One region of the Bradyrhizobium sp. 192 genome, then DNA from elsewhere that is predicted to be linked to it. Evidence: riboswitches for the same ligand, from Rfam matches in the RefSeq annotation. Region 1 holds a riboswitch; each other region holds the start of a gene.

Region 1 (4,317 bases):
CTTGCCCAGACAGTGGTGCTGACGCGCACGCCGGGCCGCGCCAGCGCTATGCCTGAGGGTGAGAAGCTGGCGGCATTTGCCGCGACCGGCGCGGTGCTCGCGATCCATCTGTCGATCCATCTGCTCGACAATGTCGTCGCCGAGCTCACGCCCCATTATGGCGCGGCTTGCCCGGTCGCGATCGTCTGGCGCGCGAGCTGGCCGGACCAGCGCATCGTCCGTGCCACGCTTGCAACACTCGATGCTGCCGTTGGCGCGGAGATGGAGCGCACCGCGCTGATCCTGGTCGGCAAGACGCTGGAAGCTGCGGATTTCGACGAGAGCCGCCTTTATGCCGCCGATTACGACCGCCGCTATCGGCCGGTCGGCGCCGAGCCGCGCTTCCCGGAGGCCTCGTGATGGCGGCAGGCCTCGTCATCTCCGCACCGGCCTCCGGCGTCGGCAAGACCACGCTGACGCTGGCGCTCGCACGCGCCTGGCGTCATCGCGGATTGAACGTGCAGTGCTTCAAGAGCGGTCCTGATTACATCGATCCCGCCTTCCACGCCGCAGCCACGGGCCGCGCCTCCGTCAACGTCGACAGCTGGGCGATGGACCGCGGGGCAATCGCCCATCTCGTCAGCCGCGGCGTGGATGCCGATGTCGTGCTCGCCGAGGGCTCGATGGGCCTGTTCGACGGCGTCGCCGCCCGCGGCGTTTCCGGCACCGGCGCCACCGCCGATATCGCAGAGATGCTGGGCTGGCCCGTGGTGCTGGTGATCGACCCTTCCGGACAAGCGCAGACGGCGGCGGCTATCGCCGCGGGCCTCCGCGATTATCGCCCCGGATTGAAGCTTGCCGGCGTTGTGCTCAATCGCGTCGCCAGCCCGCGCCATCAAGATCTCGTGCGGCACGCGCTCAACGAGGTCGGGATTGCCGTGTTCGGCGCGCTGCCGCGCCATGCCGAGATCAGCCTGCCGAAGCGGCATCTCGGCCTGGTGCAAGCCGAAGAGCAGGCCGAGATCGGCAAGCTGATCGACGAGGCCGCGCGCTTCGTCGCCGAGCATGTCGACCTCGATGCGGTGCTGCGATCTGCGGCCAGCTGGTCGCCGCAACCTGCCGTGAACGGCCTGAACGTGGCGCCGCCGGGGCAACGCATCGCGCTCGCCCGCGATGCCGCGTTCTCCTTCGTCTATCCGCATATGCTGGAAGCCTGGCGCGGGGCGGGCGCGGAGATTTCGACGTTCTCGCCGCTCGCCGATGAAGCGCCTGACGCGAGCGCCGATGTGTGTTGGCTCCCCGGCGGCTATCCCGAGCTCCATGCCGGCAAGATCGCGGCCAATGCGCATTTTCGCAGCGGCCTGCGCGCCTTCGCCGAAACGCGGCCGGTGCACGGCGAATGCGGGGGCTATATGGTGCTGGGCACCGCTTTGACCGATGCGGACGGTGTCCGCCACGAGATGACGGGCTTGCTCGGCCTGGAGACGAGCTTTGCCAAGCGCCGCATGCATCTCGGTTATCGTCTGGCCGAACTCGCCGCGCCGATGCCGGGACACCGGCCCGGCGCACGCCTGCGCGGCCATGAATTCCACTATTCCACGATCATCGCGCAGCCTGACATGCCGCTGGCCGTGGTGCATGATGCGACCGGCGCGGTCATTGCCGAAACCGGCTCGCGGCGCGGCCACGCCACCGGTACGTTCTTCCATCTGATCGCGGAGGATCGGTGAGCGGCTTCGTCTCCTTCATCTCCGCCGGACCGGGCGACCCCGAACTGCTCACGCTCAAGGGCGCCGCGCGGCTGCGCGAGGCCGACGTCGTGCTCTATGACGATCTTGCCTCCGGCGCGATCCTCGATCTCGCCCGGCCCGGCGCCAATCTCGTCGCGGTGGGGAAACGGGCAGGACGTCCCTCGACCAAGCAACATCACGTCAACCGCCTGCTGGTCGACTATGCCGCAACAGGGGTGCGCGTGGTGCGGCTCAAGTCGGGCGATGCCGGCATTTTCGGCCGGCTCGAAGAAGAGTTGGAGACGCTGCACGAAGCGGGCATCGGCTACGAGATCGTTCCCGGCGTCACCTCGGCCTGCGCCGCGGCGGCGCAGGCCGGCATTCCCCTGACACGGCGTCACACCTCGCGACGGGTGCAGTTCGTGACCGGGGCCGATGTCACCGGAGAGTTGCCGCCGAATCTGAATTGGGCGGCGCTGGCCGATCCTGAGGCGACCACCGTGGTCTATATGGGCCGACGCACCTTTCCGGCGCTTGTCGCAAAACTGGTCGCGCACGGCCTCGCCGCGGACACCCCGGCGCTGGTCGCCGAGTCCCTCGGCCGTCCCGACGAGCGGCTGGTGCGCACCACCATTGCCGAGCTCGCCGAGCAGCTTGCCCGTGGTGGGGCGCCTTCGACTGCCGCGGTGATCCTGTTCGGCGCGCTGGCGGGGGATTATTCGTCATGAACGGCCCGGCACTTGCGCAGGCTCGACGAAAGGGGCACACAGGAGGGGCATGGTGCTCAACGCGGCGCAAAGCGCCGGAGCATAATCGGGAATGGGGGTGGGCGGACCCAGTTGCGGCGCTCAAAACCCCAGCCGCCCCCGCGACTGTAAGCGGTGAGGGACTCCGATCAGCCACTGGGCCGCAAGGTTCGGGAAGGCCGGAGAACCCAGCGAACCGCGAGCCAGGAGACCGGCCGTGCGCGTTTTGAGGCCAAGGCCGTCGGGTGTGACGGCAGGAAGGAACTGAGCCATGCATATCGAACCCGGTCTAGTGACGGGCGCCAAGCTCGTGTTGAGTTACGCAACCGGCATCGCCGCAGGCGGCGTTGCGCTGAAGCTCGCGGTCGAGACCGTGCGTGAGCAGGGCGTCACGTCGTTTGCGGCGCGGACGCTCGCCACCACGGTCCTCGTCTTCGTCTTCTTCGAGATCCTGCCGCACTTCCCGGTCGGTGTCTCCGAAGTGCACTTCATTCTCGGCTCGACGCTGTTCCTGCTGTTTGGTGCCGCGCCCGCCGCCTTCGGCCTTGCTTTCGGTCTCCTGCTCCAGGGCGTGTTCTTCGAGCCCGCCGACATCCCGCAATATGGCATGAACGTCACGACGCTGTTGGTGCCCCTGTTCGCGATCCAGGCGATCGCCACGCGGACCATTTCGCGCAACACCGCCTATGTTGATTTGAAATATCGACAGGCGCTGGCGCTTTCGACGACCTACCAGGCCGGCGTTATCGCCTGGGTGGCGTTCTGGGCGCTTTACGGTTCGGGCTTTGCGATGAGCAACCTCGCGAGCATCGCGACGTTTGCGGCTTCTTACGCGCTGGTTATCGTGATCGAGCCGCTCGCCGATCTCGCCGTGCTGGCGCTGGCGAAGTCGTTGCGCGGCGTCACCGCGCCCGGCCTCGTCACCCCGCGCCTGCACAACGCGGCCTGAGAGACAAGCGAACGGGCGGCCAGCAGGGCCGCCCGTCGCGTTCGCGATGTTCATGCTCTCCCTGATAGGGATCGGTTGCGGCGATCCCGACCAGCTCACGCGCGCTGCTGTTCAAGCGATCAACGCCGCCGATCTCGTCCTGATCCCGCGCAAGGGAACGGCGAAGTCGGATCTCGCCGATCTCAGGCGGACGATTTGTGCGGACGTGCTCACCAGCGACAAGACAGTCATCGCTGAATTCGATCTTCCCGTGCGCGACGCTGCTGAAGCCGATTACCGCAAGGGCGTGGACGATTGGCACAATGCGGTTGCAGCGACCTGGTCGCAGACGATCGCGAGCCATCTCGAAGGCGAGGGTAGGGTTGCGCTGCTGATCTGGGGCGATCCTTCGCTCTATGATTCCTCATTGCGCATCGCGCGGCGGCTCGATCCCTTGCCTGACATCGAGGTCGTGCCCGGCATCACCTCGATCCAGGCCCTGTGCGCGGCGCATGCGCTGCCGCTCAACGACATCGGCGAGCCCTTTCTGGTCACGACGGGGCGGCGCTTGCGCGAAGGTGGCTGGCCGCAAGGTGTCGATACCGTGGTGGTGATGCTCGACGGCGGCACGGCGTTTCAAGCGCTCGATCCGGAAGGCCTGCAGATCTGGTGGGGCGCCTATCTCGGCATGCCCGACCAGGTCGTCATGTCCGGCGCGGTCGCGGAGGTTGGCCCGCGCATCGTCGCGGCGCGCCAAGAGGCGCGCGAGCGGCACGGCTGGATCATGGACAGTTACATTCTCAAGCGCGCGCGTTGAGTGAGGCAGCATGCTCCCCGAATGGATTACCCAGAACTGCCCTGAGATCTCCGTGGCCCATCGCGCCGCAGCGATCGCGCGGCAGGCGCAACTGACAAAGCCGACCGGTGCACTCGG
Region 2 (4,317 bases), 2.2 Mb from region 1:
GGCCATCTGTTCGGAAAGGCCATGCCGCTGAAGCAATTTGCACAGTCATCTTTCAGCCCTGTTCCACTTCGTCCAAAATAGTTGCATGAGGAGTGACTGAGCACAGCCAGGCAAAGCGTACCAGCGCTGGCCCGCGCGGCCATGCCTACTCGGCACCAGGCATGCGGCTGACGGCAATTAAATCGGCCACTTTGCAAACCCAGTATCGCTTCTCCCGGCCGAACTTCATTTCCCTCCGAAGCGATGCCGAAGGTTATTGTAGCACAAAGCCCTTTTGGCAAGCCTCCAGCGAGTCAATCCGCGGAGTTAACGTTGCAGGCGTGAGCGCGGCTTGGACAAAATCTCCGGTCAGGGCGTGTGACCGGAGGTTTGCCGACATCCGGCGTAGACGTGCGTCGGCTCGCGGCTTCTACTCGCGCCGCCGGTTTCGGGAATCGTCGAGCGTCGCTTGGCCCCGCGCTGCCATGCCAGACAAACCGACGGAAGCTCGCAGCAGTCGAGTCGCGACTGGCTATCGGAGTAGGGGCCCGAGGGCTCGCACGGCTTGATATTGAAGCGGCCCATGCTGTCGCAGATGCAACATGGTCTCAGACCCCGCACAGCACCATTGGGCAAGTTGCCCATCATTGAGCGCGCCTGTCCTTGGCACGGCATTTGAAAGGGATCGCCAATGGCATCGCTCGCCTAAGGAGTCGGAAGGCATGGCTTACAAGATCGTCGCTTCGCAATGTACCGTTTGTGGGGCATGTGAGTTCGAGTGTCCCAACGCGGCGATCAGCCTCAAGCGCGACATTTACGTTATCGATGCAAAAAAGTGTACGGAGTGCGAGGGCCATTCCGACACGCCGCAATGCGCTGTGGTCTGTCCGGTGCCTGACACCTGTGTCCCGTCTAAGACAACATAAGCAGCCCGCGTCCAGAAGGCTTCACCGCTCGATTTCGCGCACGAAGGAGTAGATGTCGAGCTTGTGGTGGCCGCCTTCCGCGTGCGGCGCATCGAGGTCGATCAACATCGTTATGAGCTTAAGGCGCTGATCGACTCCGAGAAACCCTCGAAGGGCTCTGTCAGAGGAGACCGTCAAATTTGTCTCGAATAATGACAAGGCCGCCTCGATGCTCCAGGTCGTCGCGTTGAGGCTTATCGTCATTGGCTGACGAGCCGAGGCGAGGTGGACGGGCGTCGAATATCCCAAGATCAGCTTGCAGGATATCTAAAGCTACGTCGCTTCGAAGCCGAAGAGACGGTCTCCACGCGCGACGAGATCGGTCCGGAGATCCTGAAGACGTACGAGAAGCTGGGCATCCGCTTGCCCACGGTCACGATGCACGAGTGCATGGAGCTAGGGTCGTAACAGGATCCCCGCCGCCCGCGCTCTCGCTGCTTACTCCAGTTTCGCAAGTTAGCGCGCATCCTGACGTCCGGAACTGTTCCTGCGATGCCGCGCAGGCCAACGTCCAGGCTGCACTACTCGCCAGCGGCGACGGAAACAACGAATGCGCGGCCAAAGTCGCTCAGCACGTAAGTGCTTGGCACACCGAAGGAGATCATCTTGACCAACGCCACGGAGCGATCGAGCTCACGGCTCGTCGCGGGGGCCGCCGAACACAGGCAGTCCGGGCAGTCCGGCCTGATCATCCGTTTGATCCTGGAGCAATCCGGCCTTGACAATTCCTAAGGAGCCTCATGGCGCTGTGATCAAGCGGATGCCGGCCGAGGATGATCGCAAACGTCCTCGCGGGCGAGTTCGAGAAGCTGCTGACGGAAAAGACCGGATTTGTCGCGATCACGCAGATGTCGAAGCGCCCACCGCGTTCGTTCTGCTCGCGTTGGCTCATCCGAGTACGCCAAGCGGGTGTTGACGGACGCATTCACAAGCGGAGGCTCCACAGATCTAGGCGTTTTTACCAGGCCGGGAGTAAGACCGTTGTGCCCTAGCTGGTACAGCTCGCAATCGCTTGGGCAATATCGCGGCGACACTTAGTAGGTTGACGGATCGATCCTCGTGCGCCTAATGCCAGCCGTCGTGGTCTTCGGATTCGTTTGATCCGGAGCTAAGAGGGAAGCCGGTGCAATGCCGGCGCTGCCCCCGCAACTGTAAGCGGCGAGCCGCTGTCCAACGAAGTCAAGCCATGCGGCTTCGGGAAGGCCGGACAGCAGCGACGACCCGCGAGCCAGGAGACCTGCCTCGACAATATATCGTCCACGGGCGGGGTGTCCCGGTGTGCGCCAAGCAGCTGTCGCTCACGCGATATTCGCTGCATGCGTCCGCCATGGCCTTTGCCCCAATCATGGGGTCTGAGCTATGTCTTTTCTTTCGCTTCCCGTTGCCACACTGGGGACGTCACGCATCGGCCCACGACGCGAACTCAAAGTCGCGCTCGAGAGCTACTGGGCGGGAAACTCCAGCGAAGCCGAGCTCCTCGAGGCGGGGAGTGGACTTCGTGCCGCTAATTGGGCACGGCAGAAATCCCGCGGTGCGACCGTCATTCCTTCGAATGACTTCTCGTTTTACGACCATGTGCTCGATACCAGCCTAATGGTTGGCGCCATTCCCGACGTCTACGGCTGGACCGAAGGTCCTGTGTCGCTCAAGACCTACTTCACCATGGCGCGTGGCGCTCAGGACGGTGGTCACGCTCAGCATGGGCCTGGCGTAGCCGCTCAGGAAATGACGAAGTGGTTCGATACCAACTACCACTACATGGTGCCGGAATTTCACCGGGATCAGATCTTTAAGTATTCCTCTCGAAAGCCGATCGAGGAATATGAGGAGGCAAAAAGCCTCGGCTACCAAACGCGCCCCGTCCTAGTTGGCCCAGTCACTTTCCTGAAGCTTGGCAAAAGCGCAAATCCCGCATTCAATCCGCTGTCGCTGCTCGATCGGCTCCTCCCAGTCTATGTCGATGTTCTCCGCGAACTATCCTCGCGCGGTGCTGAATGGGTTCAGCTGGACGAGCCATGCCTAGTGATGGACGTCGACGAAGCATCGCGGGCGGCTGTCCGCTGGGCCTATGCTCATTTCGCAAAGGTTGTGCCGGCCCTTAAAATAATGCTGGCCACATATTTCGGGGCTATCGGCGACAATCTTGAAACAACCTTGGCCTTGCCCGTTGCCGGGCTTCATGTGGATCTGGTTCGGGCACCTGACCAGTTGGACGCAATTGTCGCCACAACCCGTAGAGATCTCGTGGTCTCACTAGGCGTCGTTGATGGTCGGAACGTGTGGCGCTCCAATCTTCCGGCGCTGCTCGACCAACTTGCTCCTATGGTCCAAAAATTGGGCAGGCACCGTGTTCAGATTGCTCCTTCCTGCTCGCTGCTTCATGTTCCGATCGACATTGAGCTAGAGACCGATCTCGATCCCAATCTGAAGACATGGCTGGCGTTCTCAGTTCAGAAGATCAAGGAACTTTCGATATTGGGCAAAGCGCTGGCCGGCCATGCTGCCGAGGTGGCCGATGAACTTGCGCTTTCGGAGGAGGCAGCCGTCACCCGCGAAACATCGCCCGAGATCCACAATGCGAATGTCGCCGGACGAATCGCCGCGATCGACGATAGCATGCTTCGCCGTCGCAGCGCGTTCACCCAGCGTGCCGACGTCCAGCGCGTCTCGTTCGCATTGCCGATGTTTCCAACGACAACCATCGGATCCTTCCCGCAAACGGCCGATGTCCGGAATGCGCGCGCGGCTCATGCGCGGGGAACGTTGAATGACACGCAGTACGAGCAGCTTCTGAAAGCGGAGACAGCCCGTACCGTGAAGTGGCAGGAAGATATCGGCCTGGACGTGCTCGTACACGGTGAGTTCGAGCGCAATGACATGGTTCAATACTTTGCCGAGCAGCTGTTGGGCTTCGCTTTCACCAAGCATGGCTGGGTTCAGTCTTATGGCTCGCGGTACGTTCGTCCGCCTATCCTGTTCGGAGATGTCTCCCGGCCGAAGCCCATGACCGTTGAATGGTGGCGCTATGCGCAGTCTCTGACCAAAAAACCCGTCAAGGCTATGCTGACCGGACCGGTGACGATCCTGAACTGGTCGTTTGTCCGTGACGACATCTCGCGGAGCGAGACATGCCGACAGATCGCTCTCACGATCCGAGATGAGGTCATCGACCTTGAGGCGGCTGGAGCGACCATGATCCAGATCGACGAGGCTGCGTTGCGGGAGGGATTGCCGCTACGCAAATCGCAGTGGAAGAACTATCTCGATTGGGCGGTGGACAGCTTCCGCCTTTGCTCCTCCCCGGTCGCCGACGGAACTCAGATCCATACTCACATGTGTTATTCCGAGTTCAACGAAATCATCGATGCGATCG
Region 3 (4,317 bases), 690 kb from region 1:
ACACCCGCACTCGCCGTGTAGCGCGACACCAGCGGCACATCGTTGCCGGCCCAGATGCCTTCGCGGAAGACGGCACGGGTATAGGCCACGCCGGAGCGCAGCAGCAGGGCGTCGTTGACGCGGTAGGACAGGCTGGTCTCCGAACCGTAGCGCCGGGTCGGATCGAGATTGGTGTTGTAGAACAGGACCGGGCTGAAATGGACCTCGTTGGTGAGATCCATCAGATAAACACTGCTCTGCAGCTGCAACCCGCCGCCCTTGATGCGCAGCCCGCCCTCGATGTCCTGAGAGGTCTGGGTCTTGAGCTGGAAGGTTTGCGGAATTGAAGCGAAGGTCAGCGGGTCGAAGGACGGCCCCGAGGACAGACGCTCGTCGACGTCGGGCGTGCGGAAGGCGCGCGCGGCGCGGCCGAACAGCGAGACCACGTCATTGAGGCGATGCTCGGCCCCGAGATGCAGCGCATATTGGGTCTCGCTGCTCGTCAGCGGCAGCGCGCCGATGTCGGCGTTGAACGGCGCGGCCGGATCGAAATTGTCGCGTGCCGCAAGTCCGATGGTCTGCACCCGCGCGCCGTAGGAGACGTCGGTGGTGGGCGTTATCCCCAAATTGTGCTGGAAATAACCCGCGACCGTCTGCTGCCTGAGGTCGTAATTGTGCCAGGCCGCGAGCCCCTGCCCGGCGCCGCGGTTCTGCTCAAAGCTGGCATCGTAATAGTCGATGCCGGTCAGGAGCTGCGACGGCATGCCGAGCAGCAGGCTCTTCACGCTGAGCCGCGGCGTGATCGACCAATTCGTCAGATGGGAGCCAACATAGGTCGACGTGAAGAAGGCAGGAACCGGCGCCGGGCTGGAGAAGAACGCGCTCTGCTGCTTCTTGTCACGCACGCCGCCATCGACGATGAGATCGACGCCGTTGACCAGGGTCCTGGTAAAGCCCGCAGTCGCGCTGAAACCCTGCTGGTTGGCGTAGTTGAACGGCGTGCTGGTAGCTCGCCGGTTGGCCCTGAGCTCGTCGAGGCCGATGGAGGGATCGACCGTGCGGCCGCCCGGCAGTCGCAGCTCCTGATTGTCACCGGTGACGGTGAGAAACGCAGTCAGGCCTGGCGTCGTGTAGTTGAGACTGCCGACGCCGTTCTGCTGGGAATAGCGATTGTTGTCGCGATAGCCGTCGGTCCTGACCGTATTGCCATGGAACGAGATCGACCACAGGCCGGAATTGAGCGAGGTCGAGACATTGCCGAGCCTGGTGTTGAACGAGCCGAAGCCGGCCTCGATGCGTGCGCTCACGGGCGGTCCGCCGACGCCATTTTTGGTGATGATGTTGATCACGCCGCCGACCGCATTGTCGCCGTAGAGCACCGCACTGGAATTGCCACGCGTGACCTCGATGCGCTCGATGGAATTGAGCGGGATGGTGGAGAGGTCCACCTGTGCCATGTCGACGTCGTTCAGCCGCCTGCCATTGACCAGCACCAGCGTGTTGGCGGTGGCGAAGGCGCCGAAGCCGCGCAGGTCCACGCCGGTCTTGGCAGCGATCGGGCCGCCGTAGAACGTCGTGATCTGGGCGCCGGGAACTTGCGTCGCGATGATCTCGGCAAGCGTCTGCGATGGCGAATGCGCGATATCCGCGGCCGTGACGACGGTCGTGGCGGCCCCGACGATGCCGCCGTTGCCGGCGGCAGCGTCACCGCCGGAGCCGGATGAGCCAGCGCCATTTCTTGGCGGCGCGACATCCGCGATTGTCTTGCGCCGCGTCGCCTCGCCGTCACCGGTTGCCCTCGCGCGCGTGCGGTTCTGATCGGAGGGCTGGGTCACCTCGATCGATGGCAGCTGCTCGGCCAGGACCCGCTGGGCAAAGGCGGGAGACAGATCGAACGAATGGAAGGAAACCGATGCGAGCAGGCCGGCGGCAAGGCGCCTGGCGGCAGAGAAGACACGGGACACAATTGTAACCTCGGTATGACGTCAGTGGCACGTCACAGCGAACGAGGTTTCACGGCAGAGCCATGGATTGCTCCGGTGAAGCCGATGCCTGTACTCCCCGACCGACATCTTCGCGTGTGACCACGGCTGACGGCAGGTCTCCTGGCTCGCGGGTCGTTACCTTGCGTCGCCTTCCCAGGACCGAGTTTCCCAGTGGCATGAGACGAAAGATTCACCGCTTACAGTTGCGGGGGCAGCCGTGGCGTTGAGACAAATCCTTAGCGTTGGGACGTCCCGCACCACATTCCCTTTTGATCTCCGTGAGGAGAACCGTCACCGGTCATTTAGGGGCCAACGCCTTGGCGAGTCAATCGACGGCTACGCCAGGGAACAGCTCTGCGTGGCCGGAAGCTCGCCAGGGGGAGCGGGTTCGTTCCGCTCCCCCTGCGCCGCCAGAGCCTGGCGGAGCGCGGTCTCCAGGTCCTGTTGCTGAAACGGCTTCTGCAGGATCGGAACGTGGCGGAAGTCCGCAAGCAGGCTCGCAGGACCGTACCCGGTGGCGAACACGTAAGGTATGCCGCGTTCTGCGATACAGCGCGCGACCTCGAAAGTCTGCCGCCCGTTGAGATTGACGTCGAGGACAGCAACGTCATACGAGAGCGCAGCCGCCTTCTCGAGCGCGTCATCGACGCGCGAGGCCATGCCCGCGATCTCGCAACCGGCATCGACAACGGAATCCTCGAGCAGCATCATCACCAGCGACTCGTCTTCGACGACGAAGACCCGCTGGCCAGCCAGATCGGTTTCAGGTTTCATGAGGGCCTCCCGACAGCCATCGTTGCGATATCGAATCCGCCCAGGCTGGCGCGGATTTCATGCAGCGGCGCGCGAATGACGCAAACGACGCCTTCAGGCGCGAAGCGCAGATCGACATCGGCGCCGCCGAATTCGTGGGGCAGCCCCTGCTGAATCAGGCGGGTGCCGAACCCGCGCCGCGACGGCGGGGCCACGGCGGGACCGCCCAGCTCGGTCCAGCACAGCTCGAAGCGATCGTCGACCTTCCAGGCGAGGTCGACGGTTCCCGAACCGTTCGACAGGGCACCATGCTTGACGGCGTTGGTCGCGAGCTCGTGCAACGCCATCGAGATGGCCAGTGCAGCCGAAGGCCGCATGCGCAGATCGGGCCCGCCGAAATTGAGCCTCGCACTCTCCGGCTCGGCATGCGCGGCGAGAGCCTCGGTCACGACCTCTCTCAGTTCCGCGGACTCCCAATTTTCCCTGACGAGCACATCGTGTGCCTTCGACAAGGCGATCAATCGTGCATCGAACGCCTTGCGCCCCTCCGCCAGGCTGGATGCGTTGCGCAAGGTCTGGAGCGCGAACGACTGCACTGTCGTCAGCGTGTTCTTGACGCGGTGATTGAGCTCGTTGACCAGCAGTTCGCGATGGCGCTCCTGCCGCTTGCGCTCGGTGATGTCGATGGCCGCGCAGACGGCGCCCTGGAACACACCGGCGGCGTCGACGATCGGAGACGCCTGGAAGATCGCGGTGACCGAGGAGCCGTCTTCGAAGCAGAGTTCGAGTTCCTCGCCTGCGACTTCCTCGCCGCGGGCCGCGCGCTGCAGCGGCAGTTCGGACGTCTCGACCTGGACGCGATTGCGAAGGACGCGGCAGGCCGGACGTTCGCCCTCGGGCGCCGACAGCGACATGTTGGTATCGGGCCGGACCCGCAATAGCCGCGCTCCATAGGCATTGCCGAAAACCCGCTTCGCCTCGCGGTCGTGGGTGAACCAGACCGCGGTCGGCACCGTGCTGACGACAGCCTCCAGTCGCGCGGCCTGGCGGCGCTGGATCTCCTCGGCATCCCTGCGAATGCGCGCCAGCTGCAAATTGGCGCGCACCCGCGCCAACAATTCGCGCGCCGAGAACGGCTTGTTGACGTAGTCATCGGCGCCGGCCTCCAGCCCCTCGACGCGGGCCTCTTCGCCGGCGCGCGCCGACAACAGGATGACGGGCGATCCACGCAGATTGTCGTCGCGGCGCAATGCGCCAAGCAGCCCGATGCCGTCGAGGCGCGGCATCATGACGTCGGACAGGATGAGGTCGGGCCGATGGTGCCTCGCGGCGTCCAGCGCGCCCTGCCCGTCGGCGAAGGCCTCCACCCTGTAGCCTTGGGCTTCGAGCAGACGCTTGACATAGTTGCGCAGGTCGGTGTTGTCATCCGCAAGGATGATGCGCTCGCCGCTGCCACGTGTGGAGGCGTCCGGCGTCTCGCTCGTGCTCTCCAGCGTGAGATCACCGCGCAGATCCGTGGCGCCCTCATCCTGCGGCAGCCAGCGCAGCGCCTCCTGGACATAGGCTTCGACTCCGCTTCCGGTCGTCAGCGTCGTCGCAA

The links. A riboswitch is a leader RNA that binds a small molecule or an ion and turns the genes downstream of it on or off. The one in region 1 is predicted to bind cobalamin.
Region 2: it holds a riboswitch for cobalamin, as region 1 does, so the genes downstream of both, metE (5-methyltetrahydropteroyltriglutamate--homocysteine S-methyltransferase) here and IVB24_RS17475 (energy-coupling factor ABC transporter permease) in region 1, are expected to answer to the same signal.
Region 3: it holds a riboswitch for cobalamin, as region 1 does, so the genes downstream of both, IVB24_RS20670 (TonB-dependent receptor) here and IVB24_RS17475 (energy-coupling factor ABC transporter permease) in region 1, are expected to answer to the same signal.

Annotation. Positions count from the first base shown of each region.
Region 1 is NZ_CP064690.1:3,849,952-3,854,268, forward strand. It holds gene cobM (precorrin-4 C(11)-methyltransferase) at 1-399, shown strand, start outside; gene IVB24_RS17465 (cobyrinate a,c-diamide synthase) at 399-1,709, shown strand; gene cobA (uroporphyrinogen-III C-methyltransferase) at 1,706-2,437, shown strand; cobalamin riboswitch at 2,471-2,690, shown strand; gene IVB24_RS17475 (energy-coupling factor ABC transporter permease) at 2,727-3,404, shown strand; gene cobF (precorrin-6A synthase (deacetylating)) at 3,451-4,200, shown strand; gene cobT (nicotinate-nucleotide--dimethylbenzimidazole phosphoribosyltransferase) at 4,211-4,317, shown strand, end outside.
Region 2 is NZ_CP064690.1:1,645,233-1,649,549, forward strand. It holds gene IVB24_RS07715 (EAL domain-containing response regulator) at 1-81, shown strand, start outside; gene IVB24_RS07720 (4Fe-4S binding protein) at 702-905, shown strand; gene IVB24_RS07725 (hypothetical protein) at 927-1,193, opposite strand; gene IVB24_RS40010 (hypothetical protein) at 1,551-1,676, shown strand; cobalamin riboswitch at 2,009-2,204, shown strand; gene metE (5-methyltetrahydropteroyltriglutamate--homocysteine S-methyltransferase) at 2,304-4,317, shown strand, end outside.
Region 3 is NZ_CP064690.1:4,536,912-4,541,228, reverse strand. It holds gene IVB24_RS20670 (TonB-dependent receptor) at 1-1,943, opposite strand, end outside; cobalamin riboswitch at 2,057-2,272, opposite strand; gene IVB24_RS20665 (response regulator) at 2,301-2,738, opposite strand; gene IVB24_RS20660 (ATP-binding protein) at 2,735-4,317, opposite strand, start outside.